DNA from 4 places in the Staphylococcus warneri genome. Region 3 is predicted to be linked to each of the others. Evidence: riboswitches for the same ligand, from Rfam matches in the RefSeq annotation. Region 3 holds a riboswitch; each other region holds the start of a gene.
The links. A riboswitch is a leader RNA that binds a small molecule or an ion and turns the genes downstream of it on or off. The one in region 3 is predicted to bind S-adenosylmethionine.

Region 1 (6,207 bases), 570 kb from region 3:
AGCAGGATATAAATCTAAAATGATAAATAAAGCAAGAATTTCATAATTCAACTATTTAAACACTAATTATAAAAGGGATTCCGAAACGATATTGTTTCGGAATCCCTTGTTTTAATTATTTTTCATCATTATCGTAAACTAAGTGTTCAAATGATTCTCTCACTTGTGGTACAGACATACCTACAACGACTTGTACACTTTTGCCACTTTTAACTAGGCCATGTGCCATTTGATTATGTGTAAAATAACTACTGTCTTCTACTTTATTTTCATCATTAACTGTTAATCTTAATCGAGTTGTACAATTAGTAACATCTTTAATATTTTCTTTACCGCCAAGTCCTTCTAAATAATAAGCTGCCTTATCATCATATTCATTTCCGGTTGACTGAGGTTGCGCCGTCTTGCCTTCGCCTTTTTTCTCTTTGTAATCTTGTTTAGAGAATAATTTAACTTCTTCTTCATTTTTACGACGACCTGGTAGTGGAATATCAAATTTCAATATTAAAAATCTAAATAATACATAGTAAATACCTACAAATATTAAACCAATAACCACTTGAATCACATATGTCATCCAATGTTCTTTGCCAAGTGGTATCCAGTTTGTAGCTAAGAAGTCTAAAACACCACCGCCCATGTTACCTACTAATCCAAATCCATACATAATTGTATCCATTGTAGCTGCCAGTAAAGCATGTAATACGAATAAATATGGTGCAATAAATAAGAATGTAAATTCTAATGGTTCAGTAATACCCGCAACAACCGCTGTAAGTGTTGCTGGTATTAACAATGCAGCCACTTTTTTACGATTCTCTTTTGGTGTTGTTGAATACATAGCTAATGCAATACCTAAACAGCCGAATACTTTTCCGTTACCTTGTAACATAAAGCCGTATGGGAATTGTTCTTTTAACGGTTTACTACTTTCTGCAAATTGGTTTAAATGTTGCAACCATTCCGCTTTGAGACCATGATTGACAACGACTGGACCAACTTCAATCGGTGCATAAATGAAGTGATGTAAACCTGTTGGGATCAACACTCTTTCTAAGAAATGATATAACCACACGCCTACATATCCTGATCCGATAATAAAGTGTTGTACTGACGCTATACCATGTTGAACTGTAGGCCATACGACACATGTAATTGCTGCAACAGGTAACATAACAAAGAATGAAATCGTCACTACAAATGTTAATCCTTGGAATACGCCTAACATTTCTGGAAGACGTTTACTATAATAACGATTATGAATCCATGTAATAATACCTGAGATAATAATACCGCCTAAAATATTAGTATCTAATGTTTCTATCCCGGCAATTGCTTTAAGACCAGTAACATTTTCAACGCCTTTTTCTAAATTGGCACCAAATGTATGTGGCCATTGCGTTAATATCGCATTAATAAATGTATTAAACATCAAATAGCCCATTAATGCAGCTAGTGCAGCATGTCCAGGTGCTTTTTTAGCCAAAGATAATGGTAAACCTACTACAAATACAATTTCCATATGGTTGAATATGACCCAACCACCTGACTCTATTACTGACCAAAATTTAAACCAAAATGTATGTTGGTCTGCTAAACCTCCCATAATTGTTGGGTTTTTAAATAATGTTGCAAACCCAAGTACAATCCCAAAGAAAGCAAACATCAAGACAGGTACAATCATTGCACTACCAAAACGTTTGATTGCATTCATTATAATTACCTCCACATCCCAATTTCGTTCTATTTCACATTGAAAATGAGTATTAAACCATTCCTTTCAATGTCTTATCTTGTTTCTAATATATAGTAAACGCTTACATCACTACAACGTCATTGACGCATTTTGAAAGTATTTTGTATAATCAGATTATGTTTTCTTATGATGAAAATTTTTTCAACACTAACAAATGAGGTGTCGTCATGTTTCTAGATGAACGTGTGAACGCGAACTTTAATCAACTCAATGACAATGATTTACAAATTGCAAATTTCGTTAATACCCATGTTGATTTATGTAAAAATTTGAAAATTCAAGACTTGGCGCAACATACACATGCATCAAATGCCACTATACATCGCTTTACACGAAAATTAGGATTTGATGGTTATAGTGACTTCAAATCATTTTTAAAATTTGAAAGTGAAAAGAAAAATCAATTGCCTTCTGACTCTATCGAATCATTTAGACAAGAAATTGAAAATACATTTAATTATTTAGATCGTATAGATTATGAACTATTAACTAATAAAATGAATGATGCTGGAACGATATATTTATATGGAACAGGTCGAGCTCAAATCAATGTGGCTGAAGAAGCACAAAGAATATTATTAACAATGCATAAAAACATCATTATTCTTTATGATGTCCACGAATTAAAAATGGTCTTAAACAAAACAGTATCGCAAGACCTTTTCTTTATCATTTCACTATCTGGAGAAACATATCAATTAAAAGAAGTGACTCAGTTATTACAATTGAGACAAAAATATTTTATCTCTGTCACAACGATGAAAGATAATTCGTTAGCCCAACAAGCAAATTATAATGTTTATGTATCTAGTAATACATTTTATTTAAATGATGGCACTGACTATTCAAGTTTCATTAGTTATCATATTTTCTTTGAAACGCTGCTCAGAAAATATAATGAACGCAAAGAGAAAGGCGACCTCAATTGATGCATTAGCCTATAAAGATAAAAAGCCAGTAAATGAGCTTTCTTAAGTTCATTTACTGGCTTATATAACTTATGTTTAAAACGAATTAGTTATTTTTTTGTTCTTCAATTTCTTCTAACACTGCATTCATTTTATCAAACATAAGTTCAAATCCATGTGCAGTGGAATCATGATATTCTTTCTTTTTCTGTTTGTATTCAAGGTTGGTTAATCTTCTTTCGCGTTCCATATATGATTGATAATAGAAGAACATTTGTGTGCCACCTGATTCACGTTCAAAGAATTCTACTTCTATAATATCCTCATCGTTACTTAAGCCTGGCATACCTATTGTCATTTTAATAAATTCATCCATGACTAATTCTTCGTATGTACCTTCGATAATATTTTGTTTGCCATTTCTACTATCAACGATACGATACTTACCACCTTCTTGGACATCTGCTTCAAATGATTTATTCGTACGTTTCGACGTCATAAACCATTGTTTAAGAATATCTTCTTTCGTCCAAGCTTCATAAATTGTTTCTGGTGAATATTTTAATAAACGTTCAATATCAATTTCTACATATTCATTTTCCACATTATACTTTGCCACTTTCAGTCACCTACTTTCACTCTTAATACTATTTTAACGTATTTGTTCAAACTTCCAAACATTTATACATTAAAAAAGATTGCGCTTCTACACATTTAGTCTAGTTTACCATTAAAACGCTGACTTAAAACATTTTCAATATTTATAATTCTATTTATCAACTAAAAAACCGAGACTAAAAAGTCTCAGTTTTTAATCATATTTATGCTTTATTTTTTAATTTCGGATACCCAATTAAAATAGCAATCAGCCCACATACTCCAAGCATGATTGGATAAATACTATAAGGTACAAGTAAGAATGGTGAGATACCAGCCACTCCTGCAGCTGAAATAACTTGAGGACTATATGGTAATAAGCCTTGGAAACATCCACCAAATATATCTAAAATACTAGCTGATTTACGTGGATCAACATCATATTCATCTGCTATATTTTTAGCTAATGGTCCTGACATAATGATTGAAATAGTATTATTAGCTGTTGCAATATCTGCTACACTAACTAAACTGGCAATACCTATTTCAGCCCCACGTTTAGATTTCACGCGCCCTCTAACTACATTTAACAACCAATCTATACCGCCATTATGTTGAATAAGTCCTACTAAACCACCAATTAATAGGGCAATCATCGCAATATCTTCCATACCTATAATCCCTTTAGATACAGCACTTAGTAATCCTTTCCAACCAAATGAGCCATCAATAAGACCAATGATTCCAGATAAAACTGTTCCACCAATAAGAACGATAATCACATTGACACCAACTAGCGCTAGAATCAACACCAATAGATATGGAATGACTTTAACTAATTGGAAATCATAACTTTTAGAATGATCCATGGAAATACCATTTGTTAGGAAAAATAGTACAACTATAGTTAATATCGCACCTGGTAAAACAATTCTAAAGTTTACTTTAAATTTATCTTTCATCTTCGTATGTTGTGTACGTACAGCCGCTATCGTAGTATCAGAAATCATAGAAAGATTATCTCCAAACATAGCGCCACCAACTACTGTAGCCATAGCTAATGCTGCAGAGACATCTGTTGCTTGCGCAAAGCCAAATCCTACTGGTGCAATAGCTGCTACTGTGCCTACTGATGTTCCCATTGAAATAGAAACAAACATACAAATGATAAATAAACCTACTATAATTAAATTTTCAGGGATGAGAGACAATCCCAAATTTACAGTAGAAGTCACGCCACCCATTTTCTCTGTAGTCGTAGAAAATGCGCCTGCTAAAATAAAGATAAGCATCATTAAAATAATATTTGAATGACCTGCACCTTTAGTAAACACTTCAACTTTAGTGGCAAATTTTTCTTTGCGATTCATCAACAAAGCAACGATTACTGTAATCGTTATCGCAACATTTAACGGCATCGTCGTGAAATCACCCGAGATGATACCTACACCTAAAAATAACAACATAAATAATAATAACGGAAATAACGCCCAAGCATTACCCTTTTTAGTTTCTTTCATCATTAGACCTACTTCCTTACAAAAAATACCTCTTTTCCTTATGATAAAGAAAAGAGGTCCATCTACAACGATTATCCCCTTATCTTCAAACCTAGACAGGTTACTGGAATTGGCACATGATTCAATGTTGCCGAAGCTTCATAGGGCCAGTCCCTCCACTTCTCTTGATAAGTGATTCATATTTAACGTTTACGTTACAAGATAATTCCTATGACGTCAATCATAAATTATAACTTCGTCGTAAAATATTTTTCATAAATAATTAATGCAACAGCAACTACGAATAACATTGCAATAGCTATACCAAAGACGATCCACCATTTTAAATAAAGTGATACAATCATTAAAATAATAGAAATGATCGTCATACTAATCATCAGTATTTTAAATTGTCGTTCACGTTGTTGAGAGATCACTTTATAATCTCGATGATTTTTCCTTTGTGTATCATCATCAATTTGTAATTTAGTTTCTATATAAAAAACAAACGCCATAGTTACCATTAGGATTAAGAAACCAATCCATACATGGGATTGTGATATTAGCACTATTCCGGCATAACCTAAATACAAACACCCCGCAATAATACCTAATAACCGGTCGATTGTTTGATTAATCCATATGATATTATTTTTAATATTTTTATTAACAAAATACAGATTTTTTAATGCATTGGTTAAAGCAAATAAAAGTATTAAAATGATTAAAAACCATTGATTTTTAGTAAATAACGAAAATATAACTATAGCGATTATACCTATTATGAACGGAGCAACCCTTATAAACCTATCTTTCACCATGTCATAACCTCCTTTAGATATAAGATTTAATTTGCATGTCCTCGTATAAAATGCCAATCCCTTAAATATATAGGGTATTTTTTAATTAAATTTCATTCTTCAAAAAGGTTAATAATTTTATATTTTTATTTTACATTAAACATATTTTTATTCCAAATTCATAATAAAATTGGATATAGTTATCATATAATTTGTCACAAAAAAATAGTCGATAAAGTATTAACACTTTATCGACCAACTTATATTCATTAGTTAATTTGAATACCGCCTGTCACACCGAAGACTTGTCCAGTTGTATAACTTGATTCTTCAGATGCTAATAGGACATATGTTCCTGATAATTCAACAGGTTGTCCTGCACGGCCAAGTGGTGTTTCCTTACCAAATTCAGGAATATTTCGTTGTGGTTGTCCACCAGTAATTTGTAATGGTGACCAAAATGGTCCTGGGGCTACACAATTGACACGAATACCTTTTGCGCCAAGTTCTTCTGATAAACTTTTTGTTAATGAGATAATTGCAGCTTTCGAAGCGGCATAATCATGTAAAATAGGACTTGGATTATATCCTTGAACAGATGATGTTGTTGTAATTGATGCACCTGGTTGTAAATATTCTAACGCTTT
Region 2 (6,207 bases), 960 kb from region 3:
CCAACTTGCATTGTCTGTAGATTTTCTTTTCGAAATTCTCTATGTTTGGGGCCCGTCCCCCCGGCAAGGTTGACTAGAAATGAAAAAGCTTGGTACATTAGACCGTCTTTGTAATTCATTACTTAGACGGTTTTATGCATGAACTTTTAAGTTCATGTATACCTCTTAAACTTAATCTGAACACATGAGTTAATACTCATGTGTAAGTCATTCTAATTTCTTTAAGAAAAAGAATGACTTTACAGTCAACTACTGCCTAAATATGAATGTAACTTGAAATATATATTTATGTCCCAGCCTGTTTTACTTTTATTTATTGAAAGCACCTTTGTCAGAAATGTGTTCGACTTCAGGGCCGAATTTTTTGAAGTTATCTTCAAATCTTTGGATAAGATCATTTGCTTGTGCTTTATATTTTTCAGCGTCGCTCCAAGCATTGATAGGATTTAAGATTGTTTTTGGTACATCTTTAATTTCAACTGGAATATTTAAACCAAATGTTGAGTCTTTTGTAAACTCTGCATCTTTTAATTTCCCTGAGATAGCTTGGTTAACCATTTGACGCGTATAGTGTAAACTAATTCTTCTACCAACACCATATTTACCGCCAGTCCATCCAGTGTTAACTAAATAAACATCAACATCATGTTTATCAATTAATTCTCCTAAAAGATCTGCATAAACTGTAGGATGAAGTGGTAAGAAAGGTGCGCCGAAACAAGTAGAGAATGATGGTTCAGGTTCTGTTACACCACGTTCTGTACCTGCTAATTTAGACGTGAAACCACTTAAGAAATGATACATTGCTTGATCTTTATTTAATTTTGAAATTGGAGGAATCACTCCAAATGCATCTGCAGTTAAAAAGATAATCGTATTAGGATGTGCTGCTTTTGAAGGTAATACAATATTATCAATATGATGAATAGGATAAGCTGCTCTTGTATTTTCAGTGAATTTATTATCATCGAAATCAACAGTACCGTCTTCTTTAACGACTGTGTTTTCTAAGATAGTGCCGTATTCAATAGCATCATAAATTTGTGGCTCTTTTTCTTTTGAAAGATTGATTGCTTTTGCATAACAACCACCTTCAATGTTGAACACGCCATTTTTATTCCAACCATGTTCATCGTCACCGATTAATTTTCTTTCAGGATCAGCTGACAACGTTGTTTTACCTGTACCTGATAAACCAAAGAATAGTGCTACATCGCCTTTTTCTCCCACGTTAGCAGAGCAATGCATACTCATAATATCTTGCATAGGTAATAGGTAATTCATTACTGAAAAGATACCTTTTTTCATTTCCCCAGCATATTCTGTACCACCGATTAAAATCACTTTATGTTTAAATGACACAATGACAAACGTTTCAGTCTTCGTGCCATCAACTTCAGGATCAGCTTTGAAATGTGGTGCAGATACAATTGTAAAGTTAGGTTTGATTGATTTTGCTTCTTCTTTAGATTCAGGACGAATGAACATGTTATGTGCAAATAAATTATGCCATGCTAATTCGTTAATGACAGTTAATTTCAAACGTGAATCTTTATCACTACCTGCGTAACCATTAAAAACATATAATTCGTCTTTCTTGCCTAAGTAGTCTAATACTTTATTGTAAAGCTTTAAAAATGTTTCTTCATCGATAGGTTGATTGACGTCTCCCCAATCTACATTATCTCTATATGAAGGTTCAGTAACGATAAACTTATCCTTAGGTGAGCGGCCAGTGTATTTACCAGTGCTAGCATTAATAGCACCTAATTCAGTAAGTTCACCTTCATTATTATCTAATATTTTATTGTAAAGTTGAGTTGTTGATAGTTGAAACTTTGTTGATGGTTTTTCTAATAATTGTTTAATTTTAGTCGTTTCAGAGTATGTATCAATCGACATACTTAATCCCTCCAGATAGTTATAATGTAAGCCTTTACATTTCAATAGTATAACATATCAATTTAATTAATCCACCGTAAATTATTACTAAAATAACTTAAATCATAAATTGACATTAATTCTCTTATTAGGTAGTATTAATTTTAACGGATTCTCTTATCCTGAGTGGTGGAGGGACATGGACCCAATGAAACCCAGCAACCTCTTTTTACATATAAAAAGAAAGGTGCCAAACCGTTTGCAGACGTATAATGTCTGAACGATAAGAGCGAATGGACGTATAAGAGCCTTCACTCTATCTAGGTAGTAGTAGAAGGCTCTTTTATTTAGCTCAAATAAAAGAGAATTATCGTAATATATTTTAAAAGGAGCAAAACATGACTAACAATAAACGATTATTTACTTCAGAATCAGTAACTGAAGGACATCCAGATAAAATTGCTGATCAGGTATCTGATGCAATCTTAGACGAAATTCTTAAAGACGACCCTAATGCACGTGTGGCTTGTGAGACTACAGTGACAACTGGAATGGCATTAATTTCAGGTGAAATATCAACGACGACATATGTTGATATTCCGAAAGTTGTAAGAGAGACCATTAAAGAAATTGGTTATACACGTGCTAAATATGGTTACGATTCACAAACGATGGCCGTTTTAACTGCCATTGATGAACAATCACCAGATATCGCTCAAGGTGTTGATACAGCATTAGAATACCGTGATGATATTTCTGAAGAAGAAATTGAAGCAACTGGTGCAGGTGACCAAGGATTAATGTTTGGTTATGCTACAAACGAAACAGATACTTATATGCCGTTACCTATTTTCTTATCTCATCAATTAGCGAAACGTCTATCAGATGTACGTAAAGATGACATTATAGACTATTTACGTCCGGATGGTAAGGTTCAGGTCACTGTAGAATATGATGAAAATGATAAACCTAAACGTATTGATACTATTGTTGTGTCAACGCAACACGCTGAAGATAAATCTTTAGAAGAAATTCAAGAGGATATTAAAAAACATGTTATTTATCCAACTGTTCCAGAATCATTAATGGATGATAAGACAAAATTCTATATTAATCCTACAGGACGTTTTGTAATCGGTGGACCACAAGGGGATGCTGGATTAACAGGACGTAAAATTATCGTGGATACGTATGGTGGTTATGCACGCCATGGTGGTGGTTGCTTCAGTGGTAAGGATCCAACTAAAGTAGACCGTTCTGCTGCTTATGCTGCTAGATATGTAGCGAAGAATATTGTTGCTGCAGAATTAGCTGAACAATGTGAAGTCCAACTTGCATACGCAATAGGTGTAGCTGAACCAGTATCAATAGCTATAGATACCTTCGGAACAGGTAAAGTAACAGAGGCTGAATTAGTTGAAGCGGTTAGAGCAAACTTTGATTTAAGACCAGCTGGTATCATTAAAATGTTGGATTTAAAACAACCTATTTATAAACAAACCGCTGCATATGGTCATTTCGGACGTACTGACGTATTATTACCATGGGAAAAATTAGATAAAGTCAACGTTTTAAAAGATACGATTAACAAAGTTTAAACGAAATAACTTATGGGATGTTTGAAATATAATAAGATAAATTGCGACTAAATGTCGAAAATGTCATCATTATGTTTTATAATTAGTTGTATTGATCATATAAAAGGAGCGTTGATGTGATGAGTTTATCTTCACCTATTGGTATAGGGTTAATTGTTGCAGTAGTCATTGCATTTATCTTTTTTGTACTATTTTTAATTGCTTTAAATAGTAAGAAAAAGATTAAGCAACAAACAGAAGAAGAATACCAACAAAAAGAACAAAGTATAAAGGCATCTCATGAAGAAGCTTTAGAAAAAGAACGTATTGAGAATAAAAAGGCAGTTACGAAACAAAAAGAAGATTATGAAGCTACAGTAAATAGTAAAGAAAGAGAAATTGATGCATTAAAGCTATTCTCTAAAAACCATAGTGAATATGTAACTGATATGCGATTAATTGGTATTCGTGAGCGTTTAGTCAATGAAAAACGTATTCGTCCTGAAGATATGCATATCATGGCTAATATTTTCCTACCAACAAATGAATTAAATAAAATTGAAAGAATTAGTCATCTCGTTCTTACTCGTACTGGTTTATATATTATTGACTCTCAATTACTAAAAGGTCATGTATATAATGGGATTAGCGGTGCTCAGTTTTCTGAGTTACCAACTATGGAACAAGTATTTAATACGTTGGAATTAGATCAATCAACACCACAAACATTAGTACTTGATCAAAATAATGATCAAAAATCATTATCATTTATAAACTATTCAGACGAAATTCAACAAATACAGAATGTAGCAGGTGACTTACAAAGTAAATTAAATACAAAGTATACACCAACGTCTATTCTTTACTTTAATCCTAAAAATGATGGGGATGTTACTATTTCGAACTATGCTCAAAATAGTAATGTCAAAGTATTAGTTGGACCAGAACAACTTGATGAATTCTTTAACAAATTTGTATTCCATGGACGTATTCAATATAATGTCGACGATTTACAACAAATCATGGAACAAATTGAATCCTTTAATTAAATTTCAACTAAGCTAGTAGAGGTTTTAACTCTACTAGCTTTTTTAGTTTTGAGCACAGAAATTGAATTTTATATGACTTACGTTTAATCTAAGTTTGATTTACTTTCATAGGGTATAGAAATAATGAAATTGTATTTAAGGAGTGGGAATGTATGGACAATATTAAATTTTATAATGGACACACGATGCCGAAAGTTGGTCTAGGTACATTTAGAGTAGAAAATAATGATGATTGTACAAAAGCTGTTAAATACGCAATTGAAAATGGATATAGAAGTATCGATACAGCAAAGGTATATGGTAATGAAGAAAAAGTAGGCCAAGGTATTAAAGAAGGACTTGAATCCACTGGTTTAAAACGTGAGGATTTATTTATTACTTCAAAATTATGGTTAGAAGATTTTGGTAGAGAAAATGTTGAACAAGCTTATGAAAATAGTTTGAAAAGATTAGACTTAGATTATCTAGATTTATATTTAATGCATTGGCCAGGTACGAATGAAGCACTAATGATAGATACATGGCAAGGTATGGAAGATTTATATAAACAAGAGCGTGTTAAAAACATTGGAGTGAGTAACTTTAATGTAGATCATTTTGAAGCATTATTGGCTCAAGTATCTATTAAACCAGTCATCAATCAAGTTGAATTCCACCCATACTTAACTCAAAAAGAGTTAAGACAATATTTAGATGTTCAAAATATCGTGATGGAATCTTGGTCACCATTAATGAATGCTCAAATATTGGATGATGAAATAGTTAATCAGGTAGCACAAGAAGTTGGGCAAACGCCAGCACAAGTGATTATTAGATGGAACTATCAACATCAAGTAGTAACAATCCCTAAATCTGTGACACCACACCGTATAGATGAAAATCTAAATATATTAGATTTTGAATTGAATGATGACCAAATGAAAAAATTAGATGACCTTAATCAAAATAAAAGAATTGGACCTGATCCATCAGAATTTAATGGCCAATAAAAAAGACAAAACCACGTCCTCAAATTGAAAGGGGGGACGTGGTTTTAATATATCATCAACTATTGAAATAAATGATAAGCCCAATAACAACTTAAAAATGCGCCTACAAATTGCAAGAGTGTATAAATAATAAAAGGTATAGGCTTAAATTTAGGTGATACCATGCCTACAAGTTCATTAGATAAGGTTGAAAATGTTGTTAATCCGCCTAAAATACCTGTGATGAAGAATGAATTTATCCAATTGATGTGCAGTGATAATCCAGATACGGTGCCAATTAACACACATCCCATAATATTAACTATCAATGTACCCACAGGTAATTTGGTAATAAATTGATTGAAGTAATTTGATATTATCGCACGGATCATCGCACCGATGCCGCCACCAAGCATAACTAATATCATTGTCTTTATCATAACTGCTCACCTAATTTCTTACCTAGTAAACATAAAAGAATGCAAAGGATGTAACTTATCAAAGCATAAATGATTAATAACGCCCATTGTTGCTGATTATACATTTGAACGAGTTCGAATTGAAATGTAGAAAATGTAGTCAATGCACCCATGAATCCAGTAGTGACGGCTTTTTTTAATAAAGGATTGTTGTTAAATAGCTTAATTGTTAAAGCCGACAAAAATCCCATAAAAAAGCCACCTATTAAATTGGCGCTTAATGTGCCTATAGGTATGTCATGTCCATGATTAA
Region 3 (6,207 bases):
GATTGCCGTTTTCATCATTGTATATTAGACTTGAGTTTATTATTTAAACGTAAATGCGTTTGTAACTAGAAAGGGGGAGACAAGATGACCCATCTCACATTTAGACAAGGTGTTAAAGAATGCATTCCAACATTATTAGGGTATGCAGGTGTTGGTATTTCATTTGGCATCGTTGCTGCATCTCAAAAGTTTAGTTTATTAGAAATTATATTACTTTGTTTGATTATTTATGCTGGTGCGGCGCAATTTATTATATGTGCGTTAGTCATAGCTGGAACACCCATAACAGCGATAGTGTTAACAACATTTATTGTTAATTCACGTATGTTTTTATTAAGTATGACTTTAGCACCCAATTTTAAGTCTTATGGTTTATGGAATCGAATTGGACTTGGTTCTTTAGTAACCGATGAAACGTTTGGTGTAGCCATCACGCCTTATTTAAAAGGTGAGCCAATTAACGATCGTTGGTTGCATGGTTTAAACATCACAGCATATTTGTTTTGGACCTTTTCTTGTGTAGTTGGTGCTGTATTTGGCAAATATATTTCGAATCCAGAGATGTTAGGATTAGATTTTGCGATTACAGCTATGTTTGTATTTTTAGGAATTGCTCAATTTGAATCTGTTAAAAAGTCTAAGATCAACATCTATCTTGTGCTTATTCTATGTGTCATTGTGATGATGTTAACGTTAAGCTTTGTTATGCCCTCGTATGTAGCGATTATAATATCTGCGGTTGTCGCATCTACATTAGGGGTGGTGATGGACAGATGATGACAGATCAACATATGTTAATCATTATTATTCTATGTGGTATTGTTACGATTTTAGTCAGAGTGATTCCATTTATGATGATTTCACGAGTAAATCTACCAGATGTTTTTATTCAATGGTTATCCTTTATACCTATCACACTTTTTACAGCACTTGTCTTGGACGGTATTATTCAACAACATGAAGGTAGTGTAGGCTATACACTCAATGTGCCATTCATTATTGCATTAATACCAACTGTATTATTAGCCATATATACGAGAAGTCTAACTTGGACCATTTTAGGCGGTATTGCATTTATCGCTCTATTGAGATTCTTTCTATAGAAATCAAGGTCTACATATTGAATTTCGTGATAGAGTTAGTTAAAATTTAAGTAGTTAGAAAATTTAGATAATTAATGTATTTATTCAAAACTTAATCATAAAATCTTATTCAGAGAAGTTGAGGGACTTGGCCCATAGACGCTTCAGCAACCGGCTATAAAGAATACGAGTACGGTGCTAAAACCAACGAGCACTCGAATGATAAGTACTGAACCGCTTCTTACTTCTCATAGAGTAAGAAGCTTTTTTATTTAAAGGAGGATGGATTCATATATGTCGAATTATACAGTTGATACATTAGAATTAGGCCAATTCACGACAGAGTCTGGAGAAACGATACAAAACTTAAAATTAAAATATGAACATGTAGGTTATCCTGGACAACCATTAGCATTAGTTTGCCATGCATTAACTGGCAATCATCTTACATATGGTACAGATGAACATCCAGGTTGGTGGCGTGAAATTATTGATGGTGGTTATATGCCTATCAATGATTATCAATTTTTAACATTCAACGTCATAGGGAGTCCATTTGGTTCAAGTTCAAAGCATAATGATCCACATTTTCCAGATCATTTAACATTAAGAGATATCGTACGTGCACTTGAGAAGGGGATAGAAGCACTAGGGTTTAATAAAATAGATATTTTAATCGGTGGGAGTTTAGGTGGTATGCAAGCACTAGAATTACTTTATAATCGACGATTCCAAGTAGATAAAGCGGTTATACTTGCTGCTACAGATAAAACCTCATCGTACAGTTGTGCCTTTAATGAGATTGCTAGACAAGCGATTCATATCGGAGGTAAAGAAGGTTTAAGTATTGCTCGACAATTAGGATTTTTAACCTATCGATCTTCTAAAAGTTATGATCAACGCTTCACACCTGAAGAGGTAGTTAGTTATCAACAACATCAAGGGAACAAGTTCAAAGAATCCTTTGATTTATCATGTTATTTAACACTGCTGGACGTCTTAGATAGTCATAATATTGATAGAGGCAGAGATGATGTTGATGAGGTGTTTAAATCATTAGACACAAAGGTATTAACGATGGGATTCATAGATGATTTGTTATATCCAGATGATCAAGTATTAGCGGCAGGACAACGTTTTAAATATCATCGACACTTTTTTGTACCAGATAATGTGGGGCACGATGGTTTCTTACTTAACTTTGAAGATTGGGCACCTAATTTATATCACTTTTTAAATGCGAAACATATTCGACGATAATGACTATTTTTATAATCATAAAATAAGTTGTATTTCACTCTAAAGTACTGCTGGAATTGACCGACATAAATACCAGTAGTACTTTATTGTTTATTTTTTTCAAAGAGGTTAAAATGGTAATTATAGTCAAAAAAAGTATGGGAGTGGCGTGTGTGTTTTCAAAAATACAACCTAAAGCAACTATGATAGGCACATTAGCACTAGTGATAGTCGCTTTAGTAACACATGTATTACCTATTCTCGGCTTAATTTTATGTTTATTTGCAACAATCCCAGGTGTCGTATTATGGAACAAATCTATTCAGTCATTTGGAATTAGTGCCTTAGTAACAGTTATAATTACAACATTATTAGGTAATACATTCGTCTTAAGTATGATGGTTTTAGTGATTTTAACGAGTTTAATCATTGGACAATTACTTAAGGAAAGAGCAACAAAAGAAAGAATTTTATATGTAACAACGGTATCTCTAAGTTTAATGACATTGATAGGATTCATGTTATTACAAGTATTTGAAAAAATCCCAAGAGCAGCCGCATTAGTTAACCCAGTTAAAGAAACCGTTCATAACATGTTATTAACAAGTGGAGCAGATGCTGATTACAGACAGATGCTTGAAGAAAGTATCCGCCAAATGACGGTCCAACTCCCTAGTTATCTCATTATTATCGTTTTTCTTTTCGTTTTAATTAATCTGATCATAACATTTCCAATCTTGCGCAAATTCAAAGTAGCTACGCCAATATTCAAACCACTATTCGCTTGGCAAATGAATCGTACGCTATTAACAATCTATATTATTGATTTACTTTGTGTCATGTTTGCAACCCAACCAAGTACGTTCCAGAGTATCGTATTAAACTTTGAAGTTGTGTTATCATTAGTGATGTACATTCAAGGGATGAGCGTGATACATTTCTTCGGAAAAGCGAAGCGACTACCGAATGTAGTAACTATCATATTAATGGTTATAGGGACATTATTAACACCAATGACTCATATTGTAGGGTTATTAGGTGTCATCGATTTATGTATCAATTTAAAACAACTAATGAACAATAATAATAAAAAGTGATGAGAGGTGGAAGAATGAACCGTCAATCCACTAAAAAAGCTTTGCTCATACCATTTATCATAATGGTACTGACTGCTATAGCATTAGTCATCGTTTGGTTTATATTTAACCAAATCGTGGCAGGTATAGCTGCAGGTATACTACTAGTAATGATTATTGCTAGTGGATTCTTGCTAAGACAAGCTTTTATGAAAATGGACAGTTATGTGGATGGTTTAAGTGGTCATATTACAACAAGTAGTAATAAGGCGATTAAACACTTACCGATCGGGATGATTGTGTTAGATGAGAACGACCATATTGAATGGGTTAACCAATTTATGTCTGAACATTTAACAACTAATGTTATTTCAGAATCGGTAAACGAAATATTTCCTAATATCTTAAAGCAATTGGAGAAAGTTCAAGAAGTAGAAATTGAACATGAAAATTATCATTATAGAGTACGTTATTCAAGCAATGAACATTGCTTATACTTCTTCGATATTACAGATGAAGTACAAACGAACCAACTATATGAAGATTCAAAACCCATTATTGCAACATTATTCTTAGATAACTACGATGAAATCACGCAAAACATGAACGATACACAGCGTTCTGAAATTAACTCAATGGTTACACGTGTAATTAGTCGTTGGGCATCAGAATATAATATTTATTTCAAACGTTATAATTCAGACCAATTCGTAGCCTATTTAAATCAAAAGATTTTAGCAGAAATCGAAGATTCAAATTTCAACATTTTAAGTCAATTACGTGAGAAAAGTGTTGGTTACCGAGCACAATTGACATTAAGTATTGGTGTCGGTGAAGGTACTGAGAATCTTATCGACTTAGGTGAATTATCGCAATCAGGTCTAGACTTAGCGCTAGGTCGTGGTGGCGACCAAGTTGCAATTAAAAACATGAACGGCAACGTACGCTTCTATGGTGGTAAGACTGACCCGATGGAAAAACGTACACGTGTAAGAGCGCGTGTTATCTCACACGCATTAAAAGATATCTTAACTGAAGGCGATAAAGTCATCGTGATGGGACATAAACGACCTGACTTAGATGCCATTGGTGCAGCCATTGGTGTGTCTAGATTCGCATTAATGAATAATCTAGAAGCATATGTTGTCTTAAATGAATCTGATATCGATCCAACATTGCGTCGTGTCATGGATGAAATTGATAAGAAACCAGAACTTAAAGAACGATTTATTACATCAGACGATGCATGGGATATGATGACATCGAAAACAACGGTTGTTGTCGTTGATACGCATAAACCAGAAATGGTTCTAGATGAAAATGTCTTAAATAAAGCAAATCGTAAGGTAGTGATTGACCACCATAGACGTGGTGAAAGCTTTATCTCCAATCCATTACTGGTTTATATGGAACCTTATGCAAGTTCAACAGCAGAACTTGTCACAGAGTTGCTAGAATATCAACCAACTGAACAGCGTTTAACACGTCTTGAATCTACTGTTATGTATGCAGGTATTATTGTTGATACAAGAAACTTCACATTACGTACGGGTTCAAGAACGTTCGATGCCGCAAGTTATTTACGAGCACATGGTGCCGATACTATTCTTACACAACACTTCTTAAAAGATGATTTGGATACGTACATTAACCGTTCTGAATTAATTAGAACAGTCGAAGTACAAGATAACGGTGTTGCGATTGCACATGGCTCAGACGATAAAATTTATCATCCTGTTACAGTTGCACAAGCAGCCGATGAGTTGTTAAGTTTAGAAGGTATAGAAGCTTCATATGTCGTTGCCAAACGTGAAGATAACCTAGTCGGTATCTCAGCCCGTTCATTAGGCTCAGTTAATGTTCAATTAACAATGGAAGCCCTTGGTGGCGGGGGTCACTTGACGAATGCAGCGACACAATTAAAAGGTGTCTCAGTCGAAGATGCCATTGTACAATTACAACAAGCAATAACAGAACAAATGAGTAGGAGTGAAGACGCATGAAAGTAATTTTCACACAAGATGTTAAAGGTAAAGGTAAAAAAGGCGAAGTTAAAGACGTACCAGTAGGTTATGCAAATAACTTCTTATTAAAAAATAATTATGCTGTAGAAGCAACACCTGGTAACTTAAAACAATTAGAACAACAAAATAAACGTGCTGAAGCAGACAGACAACAAGAAATTGATGATGCAAAAGCATTAAAAGAAAAATTAGCTAACATCGAAGTTGAAGTATCTGCTAAAACAGGTGAAGGCGGTAAATTATTTGGTTCAGTAAGTACGAAACAAATTGCCCAAGCCCTTAAAGATCAACATGACATTAAATTAGATAAACGTAAAATGGATTTACCACAAGGTATCCACACACTAGGTTATACAAACGTACCTGTTAAATTAGATAAAGAAGTTGAAGGTACTATTCGTGTGCATACAGTAGAACAATAAAGATGGATTGAAAATAGAGGTGTAATCAATAATGGATAGTATGTACGAGCAAAATCAAATGCCACATAGCAATGAAGCCGAACAATCTGTCTTAGGTGCCATTATTATTGATCCGGAATTAATTAATACAACTCAGGAAGTGTTACTTCCTGAGTCATTTTATAGAGGCGCCCATCAACATATTTTCCGTGCGATGATGCACTTAAATGAAGATAATAAAGAAATTGATGTAGTGACGTTAATGGATCAATTAACGACTGAAGGAAGCTTGAGTGAAGCGGGTGGCCCGCAATATCTTGCAGAATTATCTACCAATGTCCCTACAACAAGAAACGTTCAATATTATACTGATATCGTATTTAAA
Region 4 (6,207 bases), 540 kb from region 3:
AACGAAAAATGAATTTAAAGAAATTGTTGATAAAACTGGTGTAGACACTAAAAAATTATTTAATACACACGGTGCCAAATATCGTGAATTAGATTTAAAAAATAAATTAGATGATTTATCAGACGAAGAACGTTTTGAATTACTTGCTTCAGATGGCATGTTAGTGAAAAGACCTTTAGCTATATTAGGTGATAAAATCACATTAGGTTTTAAAGAAGAAGAGTATAAAAATACTTGGTTATAATTGGATACCATTTCAAAATATAAAAAGTGAACTTTCATTTTAATAAAGTCATAAAAATACCAATTTACATCTTAAATCCGAATATTTAAAGGTTTAAAATTTTTAGATAATAGTTGATTGATAATTGTGGGTATGGCATCATTAAAATGTACTTAAAATTAGGAGGGGATTTATCGTGGCAGTACCAAACGAATTTAAATACTCTAAAGAACATGAATGGGTTAAAGTTGAAGGAAATGTAGCGACAATTGGTATTACTGAATATGCTCAAAACGAGTTAGGTGATATCGTATTCGTTGAATTACCTGAAACTGATGATGAATTAAACGAAGGCGACACTTTCGGTAGTGTTGAATCTGTAAAAACTGTATCTGAATTATATGCACCAATTACTGGTAAAGTAGTTGAAGTTAATGAAGAATTAGAAGATAGTCCTGAATTTGTAAACGAATCACCATACGAAAAAGCATGGATGGTTAAAGTAGAAATTAGTGACGAAAGCCAAATTGACGAATTATTATCAGCAGAACAATATTCAGAAATGATTGGCGAATAATATTTGCAAACTCCTCGATCTCGTATCAAGGAGTTTTTTTTTAGTGTTTCTTAAATCTTTAGATTTTAGAAACACTTATGCCATTGCGAAAGCAGAGGCGAACCGAAGGAAGAATTTTATAGGCATGCGTACATATAATCTGATGAACTTAGATTTAAAAAGACATTGATGCTATTTGTAAAAAAGATATTAACAGTGTAATGAAATGGTTAATTCATTTTAAGTTTTTGTAGTATATGTTTTATAAATAGCATCTTCGTGGAATTAAATAGTGATAGCTAATTTTCGATTTTTAAAGGGTGAATACTTATGACTATTGTGAATAAAGTAATCATTGTTGAAGGTAAATCTGATAAAAAACGAGTGCAGCAAGTCATTGCAGAACCAGTAAGTATTATTTGTACGCATGGTACTATGAGTATAGATAAGATAGATGATATGATAGAATCACTTTATGGTAAACAAGTTTTCGTCTTAGCTGATTCAGATGACGAAGGGGATCGAATTAGAAAATGGTTCAAACGGTATTTAAGTGAGTCTGAACATATTTTTGTAGATAAAACATTTTGCGAAGTGGCCAATTGTCCTAAAAATTATTTAGCGCATGTACTTACCAAACATGGATTTAATTGCAAAAAAGAGAAATCCCTTATACCTAATTTAAAAACTGAAAGGTTAGTTTTAGTGAATGAGTAAATCAATCGAAATAGACGATGTGACTGAAAACTTTGGTGAAGATAAACATCTCATTTTCGGATATACGCCTACATGCGGTACATGTAAAGTGTCTGAAAGAATGTTGGATATTGCAAATGAAATTTTGAAACTTCCGGTTAAGAAAATTGATATGAACTTTCATCCAAAGTTTAGTGAAACACATCAAATTATGTCAGTACCAGTATTAATGTTAATGAATAAGGATAAAGAAGTAAAAAGATTGTATGCGTTTAGGTCTGTTCCTTATTTGTTAGAAAATTTAAAATAATTATTGACGAATCTCTACCGTGATGGTAGGATTAAATAAAATTAAATCATGCAAACACTCTTATCGAGAGAGGTGGAGGGATGTGCCCTACGAAGCCCGGCAACCGTCTTATATAGAAATGGTGCCAATTCACATAAAGGTAAACTTTAGAAGATGAGAGAAAGATATTTTAAAATGCTTTCTCAAACAGTCTAAAGTTTTGAGGAAGCATTTTTTAATTTGTATTAGTTATAAACAAGGAGGCATTAACGTGATTGAGTTAAAACAAATCGTGAAACGATATCATACGAAAAATAAAGACGTACTCGCTGTAGATCACGTTGATTTAAACATTCAATCCGGTTCCATTTTTGGGGTGATTGGTTTTTCTGGAGCAGGTAAGAGTACCTTAATTAGAATGTTTAATAATTTAGAAGCACCCACTTCTGGAGAAGTTATTATTGATGGAGATAGCATAAGTCAATTATCGAAGTCAGATTTACGTAAGAAGCGCCAAAAAGTAAGTATGATTTTCCAACATTTTAATTTACTATGGTCGAGAACTGTACTTAAAAATATTACATTCCCACTAGAAATTGCAGGATTATCTAGAGGAGAAGCAAAACGTAAGGCAAATGAATTAATAGAACTTGTAGGCTTGAAGGGACGAGAAAATGCTTATCCATCTGAGTTGTCTGGTGGACAGAAACAAAGAGTTGGTATTGCCAGAGCATTAGCCAATGATCCGACAGTATTGCTTTGTGATGAAGCTACAAGTGCACTTGATCCTCAAACTACAGATGAAATTTTAGACTTATTATTAAAAATACGTGAGCAACAAAATTTAACAATCGTGTTAATCACACATGAAATGCAAGTGATTCGCCGAATTTGTGATGAAGTCGCAGTTATGGAAAACGGACGCGTGATAGAACAAGGTCAAGTTAGCCAAGTATTTGAAAATCCACAACACGAAGTAACGAGACGATTTGTAAAAGATGATTTAAATGAGGATTTTGAGGAATCATTAGATGCGTTAGAACCATTAGATAACAATGCTTACATAGTTAGATTGAATTTTAACGGTGAAAATACGACTCAACCAATTGTATCGTACATTACAAAAACGCATCAGATTGACGTTAATATTTTAGAAGCTGACATTAAAAATACAAGAAATGGTACATTAGGATTTTTAGTTATCCATATACCTTTTATAAGTTCTGAAAATTTCGAAGATTTCAAATCTAATCTTAATGAGAAACATGTGAATGTGGAGGTGTTAAGACATGGGTAAGTCAGTTGGAGAAATACTCCAAGAAATGATTACAATGCCGAACGTCCAATGGCCAGAAGTTTGGCAAGCCATTGTTGAAACACTTTATATGACTGTCGTATCAACAATATTTGCTTTTATATTTGGATTGATTTTAGGTGTTTTATTATTTTTATCGGCTAAGAGTCATTCAAAAGTGGCAAGAATATTTTATTCAATCGTTTCATTTATCGTGAACCTATTTAGAGCGATACCGTTCATCATTTTAATCTTGTTATTAATACCATTTACAAGTGTCGTTTTAGGCACAATAAGTGGTCCAACAGGTGCACTACCTGCATTAATCATAGGTGCAGCGCCATTCTATGCTAGATTAGTAGAAATTGCTTTCAAAGAGATAGATAAAGGGGTAATTGAGGCAGCGTGGTCTATGGGTGCTAATACTTGGACTGTAGTAAGAAAAGTATTACTACCTGAAGCAATGCCGGCGTTAGTATCAGGTTTAACAGTAACAGCAATTGCATTAGTGGGATCTACAGCAATTGCCGGAGTTATCGGTGCTGGTGGTTTAGGTAACTTAGCTTACTTAACAGGTTTCACTCGAAATCAAAAAGACGTTATTTTAGTTTCAACAGTTTTCATCTTAATCATTGTATTCATCATCCAATTTATTGGTGACTGGGTTACAAACAAAATTGATAAACGCTAAAGAAAAGGGGACAAATCAATGAAGAAAATTTTAGGTATTTTATTATTATTATCTTTAACTGTAGCATTAGCAGCATGTGGAGGTAAGGATGACGACAAGACAATTAAAGTAGGTGCTTCACCTGCACCTCACGCAGAAATTTTAGAAAAAGCAAAACCATTATTAGAGAAAAAAGGTTATAAATTAGATATTCAAACAATCAACGACTATACAACACCTAACAAATTATTAGATAAAGGTGAATTAGATGCCAACTTCTTCCAACATACACCTTATTTAAAAACTGAAAGTAAAGAAAAAGGATACAAAATTGAATCAGCTGGTGACGTAGAATTAGAACCAATGGCTGTCTACTCTAAAAAGTATAAAAGCTTAAAAGATTTACCTAAAGGTGCAACAGTATACGTTTCTAACAATCCTGCAGAACAAGGTCGTTTCCTTAAATTCTTCGTGGATGAAGGATTAATTAAAATTAAAAAAGGCGTTAAAATTGAAGACGCAAAATTCAGTGACATCACTGAAAACAAAAAAGACATCAAATTTAACAACAAACAATCAGCAGAATTCTTACCAAAAATCTATCAAAAACAAGATGCAGATGCAGTTATCATTAACTCAAATTATGCTATTGATCAAAAATTAAATCCTAAAAAAGACTCAATCGCTTATGAAAAAGCTAAAGATAATCCATATGCTAACTTAATCGCAGTTAAAGATGGACATAAAGACGATAAGAAAATTAAAGAATTAATGAAAGTTTTACGTTCAAAAGAAATTAAAGACTACATTAATAAAAAATATGATGGTGCTGTAGTGCCAGCAGAATAATTATAGAAATAGTAAAATCCTCAAGACAAAAGTGCTTGAGGATTTTTTATATTTATATCATTTGTATAATTTTTTTAATATCTAATAAGCTCATTTAAATAGGTTATAAAGTAACAAAATTAATGAAGCAATAAGTAGAAGTGTAGAAGGTAACATAGCATTATTATCAGGCTTAGTAAATTGATTTTTAATAATTAAAATCAAGGATATGAGTATTAATAATATTGCTACTATATGGACAATTATTGTAAACATTTAACCATCCCTTTTTTATAAGCGTAATATATTTGAAAGGCATTATTTTCATATTAGACCATCAATTAATATTAATTTTTTGAAAATAAATGTTTATATAGTATGAATAGTGGTATAAATTAAGCATAATAACTTACTAAATAAATACTAGGAGGAATTCATCATGGCTGAAGATAAATTCGAACAAGCAAAAGGTAATGTAAAAGAAACTGTAGGTAACGTAACTGATAACGAAAACCTTGAAAAAGAAGGTAAAGAAGATAAAGCTTCTGGTAAAGTAAAAGAAGCAGTAAATAATGTTATCGATAAAGTTAAAGGTAACAAAGAATAATTATTAAATAATCAAAAGGCTCTCATCCACATTAGTGTTTGAGAGCCTTATTTTTATATTTGTTCTTCATTTTTAGCAGTTATTTGTCCTAAGACATAGCTAACAATAAAGCCAACAATTAAAGTGACAATAGAAATGATCCATGTCAAAGCGGATTTAGGTAAGCCTGGATAAACAGCAAATATGGATCCAATAACAAAGCCTATAATTAATGCGAATGTCATGGTTGTATGATGATGTAACAAGTATTGGATTAATTTACTTGACACTAAGAATCCAGTTAGGATACCTAAACCTACTATTAAAAGTATAGGTAAAGCATTGAAATTAAATTTTACTAATTGAGATATAGCATACATTACAGTACCATAAGCACCAAATATAAGTAACATAAATGAACCTGAAATACCTGGTAAGAGCATTGCACTAGAAGCACATATACCTGCAATATAATATTTAATAATAAGACTAGTAGATAAAGATAATGTTTCTCCTGTGTGCTTGTCTCCACCATTAAGTAGGGTCATGATCACCAATATTGCGATGCCAACCAAAACTACAATGTAATGCTTTGCTTTAAAAGTTGCTTTAAAATGTGACACTTTAAGAAGGTAAGGAATAATTCCAATGATTAACCCGGTGAAAAAGAACATTGTTGGAATTTCATGTGTACTAAGCAAATAGTTAAATAGATTGCTTAATATACCGATTGCTAAAAGCATACCTATTATAATAGGTAATAAAAATTTCAAACTAGGCCAAAACCTTCTTGAAAATAAGCCACTAATGGAACTAATAAAACCATCATAAATTCCAAGTAAAAGTGCTATAGTGCCACCACTGACACCAGGTACTAAATCACTTGTACCCATACCAAAACCTTTTAATACATTAATCCATTTAAAGTTTTTCATTAATGTCTCCTTTCTTAACCCTAAAAGGTTAAAGTGTATAATAACATAATTCGTTGGCTTGAGTTAAATAAAACAACTATTTGTCTAAAAAGTGTCTATTGAGAAAGATGCATATTTCGTTATCATTTGA

Region 1: another riboswitch for S-adenosylmethionine. It lies ahead of EL082_RS02695 (Na+/H+ antiporter NhaC family protein); the one in region 3 lies ahead of metX (homoserine O-acetyltransferase MetX).
Region 2: another riboswitch for S-adenosylmethionine. It lies ahead of metK (methionine adenosyltransferase); the one in region 3 lies ahead of metX (homoserine O-acetyltransferase MetX).
Region 4: another riboswitch for S-adenosylmethionine. It lies ahead of EL082_RS09260 (methionine ABC transporter ATP-binding protein); the one in region 3 lies ahead of metX (homoserine O-acetyltransferase MetX).

The regions. Positions count from the first base shown of each region.
Region 1 is NZ_LR134269.1:588,554-594,760, reverse strand. It holds gene EL082_RS02715 (hypothetical protein) at 1-46, shown strand, start outside; gene EL082_RS02710 (alpha-glucoside-specific PTS transporter subunit IIBC) at 116-1,714, opposite strand; gene EL082_RS02705 (MurR/RpiR family transcriptional regulator) at 1,924-2,685, shown strand; gene EL082_RS02700 (SRPBCC family protein) at 2,771-3,283, opposite strand; gene EL082_RS02695 (Na+/H+ antiporter NhaC family protein) at 3,486-4,781, opposite strand; SAM riboswitch class I at 4,858-4,955, opposite strand; gene EL082_RS02690 (hypothetical protein) at 5,009-5,581, opposite strand; gene EL082_RS02685 (SDR family oxidoreductase) at 5,830-6,207, opposite strand, start outside.
Region 2 is NZ_LR134269.1:977,421-983,627, forward strand. It holds gene pckA (phosphoenolpyruvate carboxykinase (ATP)) at 310-1,902, opposite strand; SAM riboswitch class I at 2,056-2,171, shown strand; gene metK (methionine adenosyltransferase) at 2,280-3,479, shown strand; gene EL082_RS04925 (NERD domain-containing protein) at 3,599-4,507, shown strand; gene EL082_RS04930 (aldo/keto reductase) at 4,660-5,496, shown strand; gene EL082_RS04935 (fluoride efflux transporter FluC) at 5,556-5,912, opposite strand; gene crcB (fluoride efflux transporter CrcB) at 5,912-6,207, opposite strand, start outside.
Region 3 is NZ_LR134269.1:13,842-20,048, forward strand. It holds gene EL082_RS00050 (AzlC family ABC transporter permease) at 85-777, shown strand; gene EL082_RS00055 (AzlD domain-containing protein) at 774-1,103, shown strand; SAM riboswitch class I at 1,206-1,311, shown strand; gene metX (homoserine O-acetyltransferase MetX) at 1,377-2,342, shown strand; gene EL082_RS00065 (YybS family protein) at 2,480-3,418, shown strand; gene EL082_RS00070 (DHH family phosphoesterase) at 3,433-5,400, shown strand; gene rplI (50S ribosomal protein L9) at 5,397-5,843, shown strand; gene dnaB (replicative DNA helicase) at 5,875-6,207, shown strand, end outside.
Region 4 is NZ_LR134269.1:1,897,128-1,903,334, reverse strand. It holds gene EL082_RS09280 (arsenate reductase family protein) at 1-244, shown strand, start outside; gene gcvH (glycine cleavage system protein GcvH) at 420-800, shown strand; gene EL082_RS09270 (toprim domain-containing protein) at 1,110-1,496, shown strand; gene EL082_RS09265 (thioredoxin family protein) at 1,489-1,785, shown strand; SAM riboswitch class I at 1,843-1,945, shown strand; gene EL082_RS09260 (methionine ABC transporter ATP-binding protein) at 2,036-3,061, shown strand; gene EL082_RS09255 (methionine ABC transporter permease) at 3,054-3,749, shown strand; gene EL082_RS09250 (MetQ/NlpA family ABC transporter substrate-binding protein) at 3,768-4,577, shown strand; gene EL082_RS09245 (CsbD family protein) at 4,993-5,163, shown strand; gene popT (polyprenyl-phosphate transporter PopT) at 5,217-6,077, opposite strand.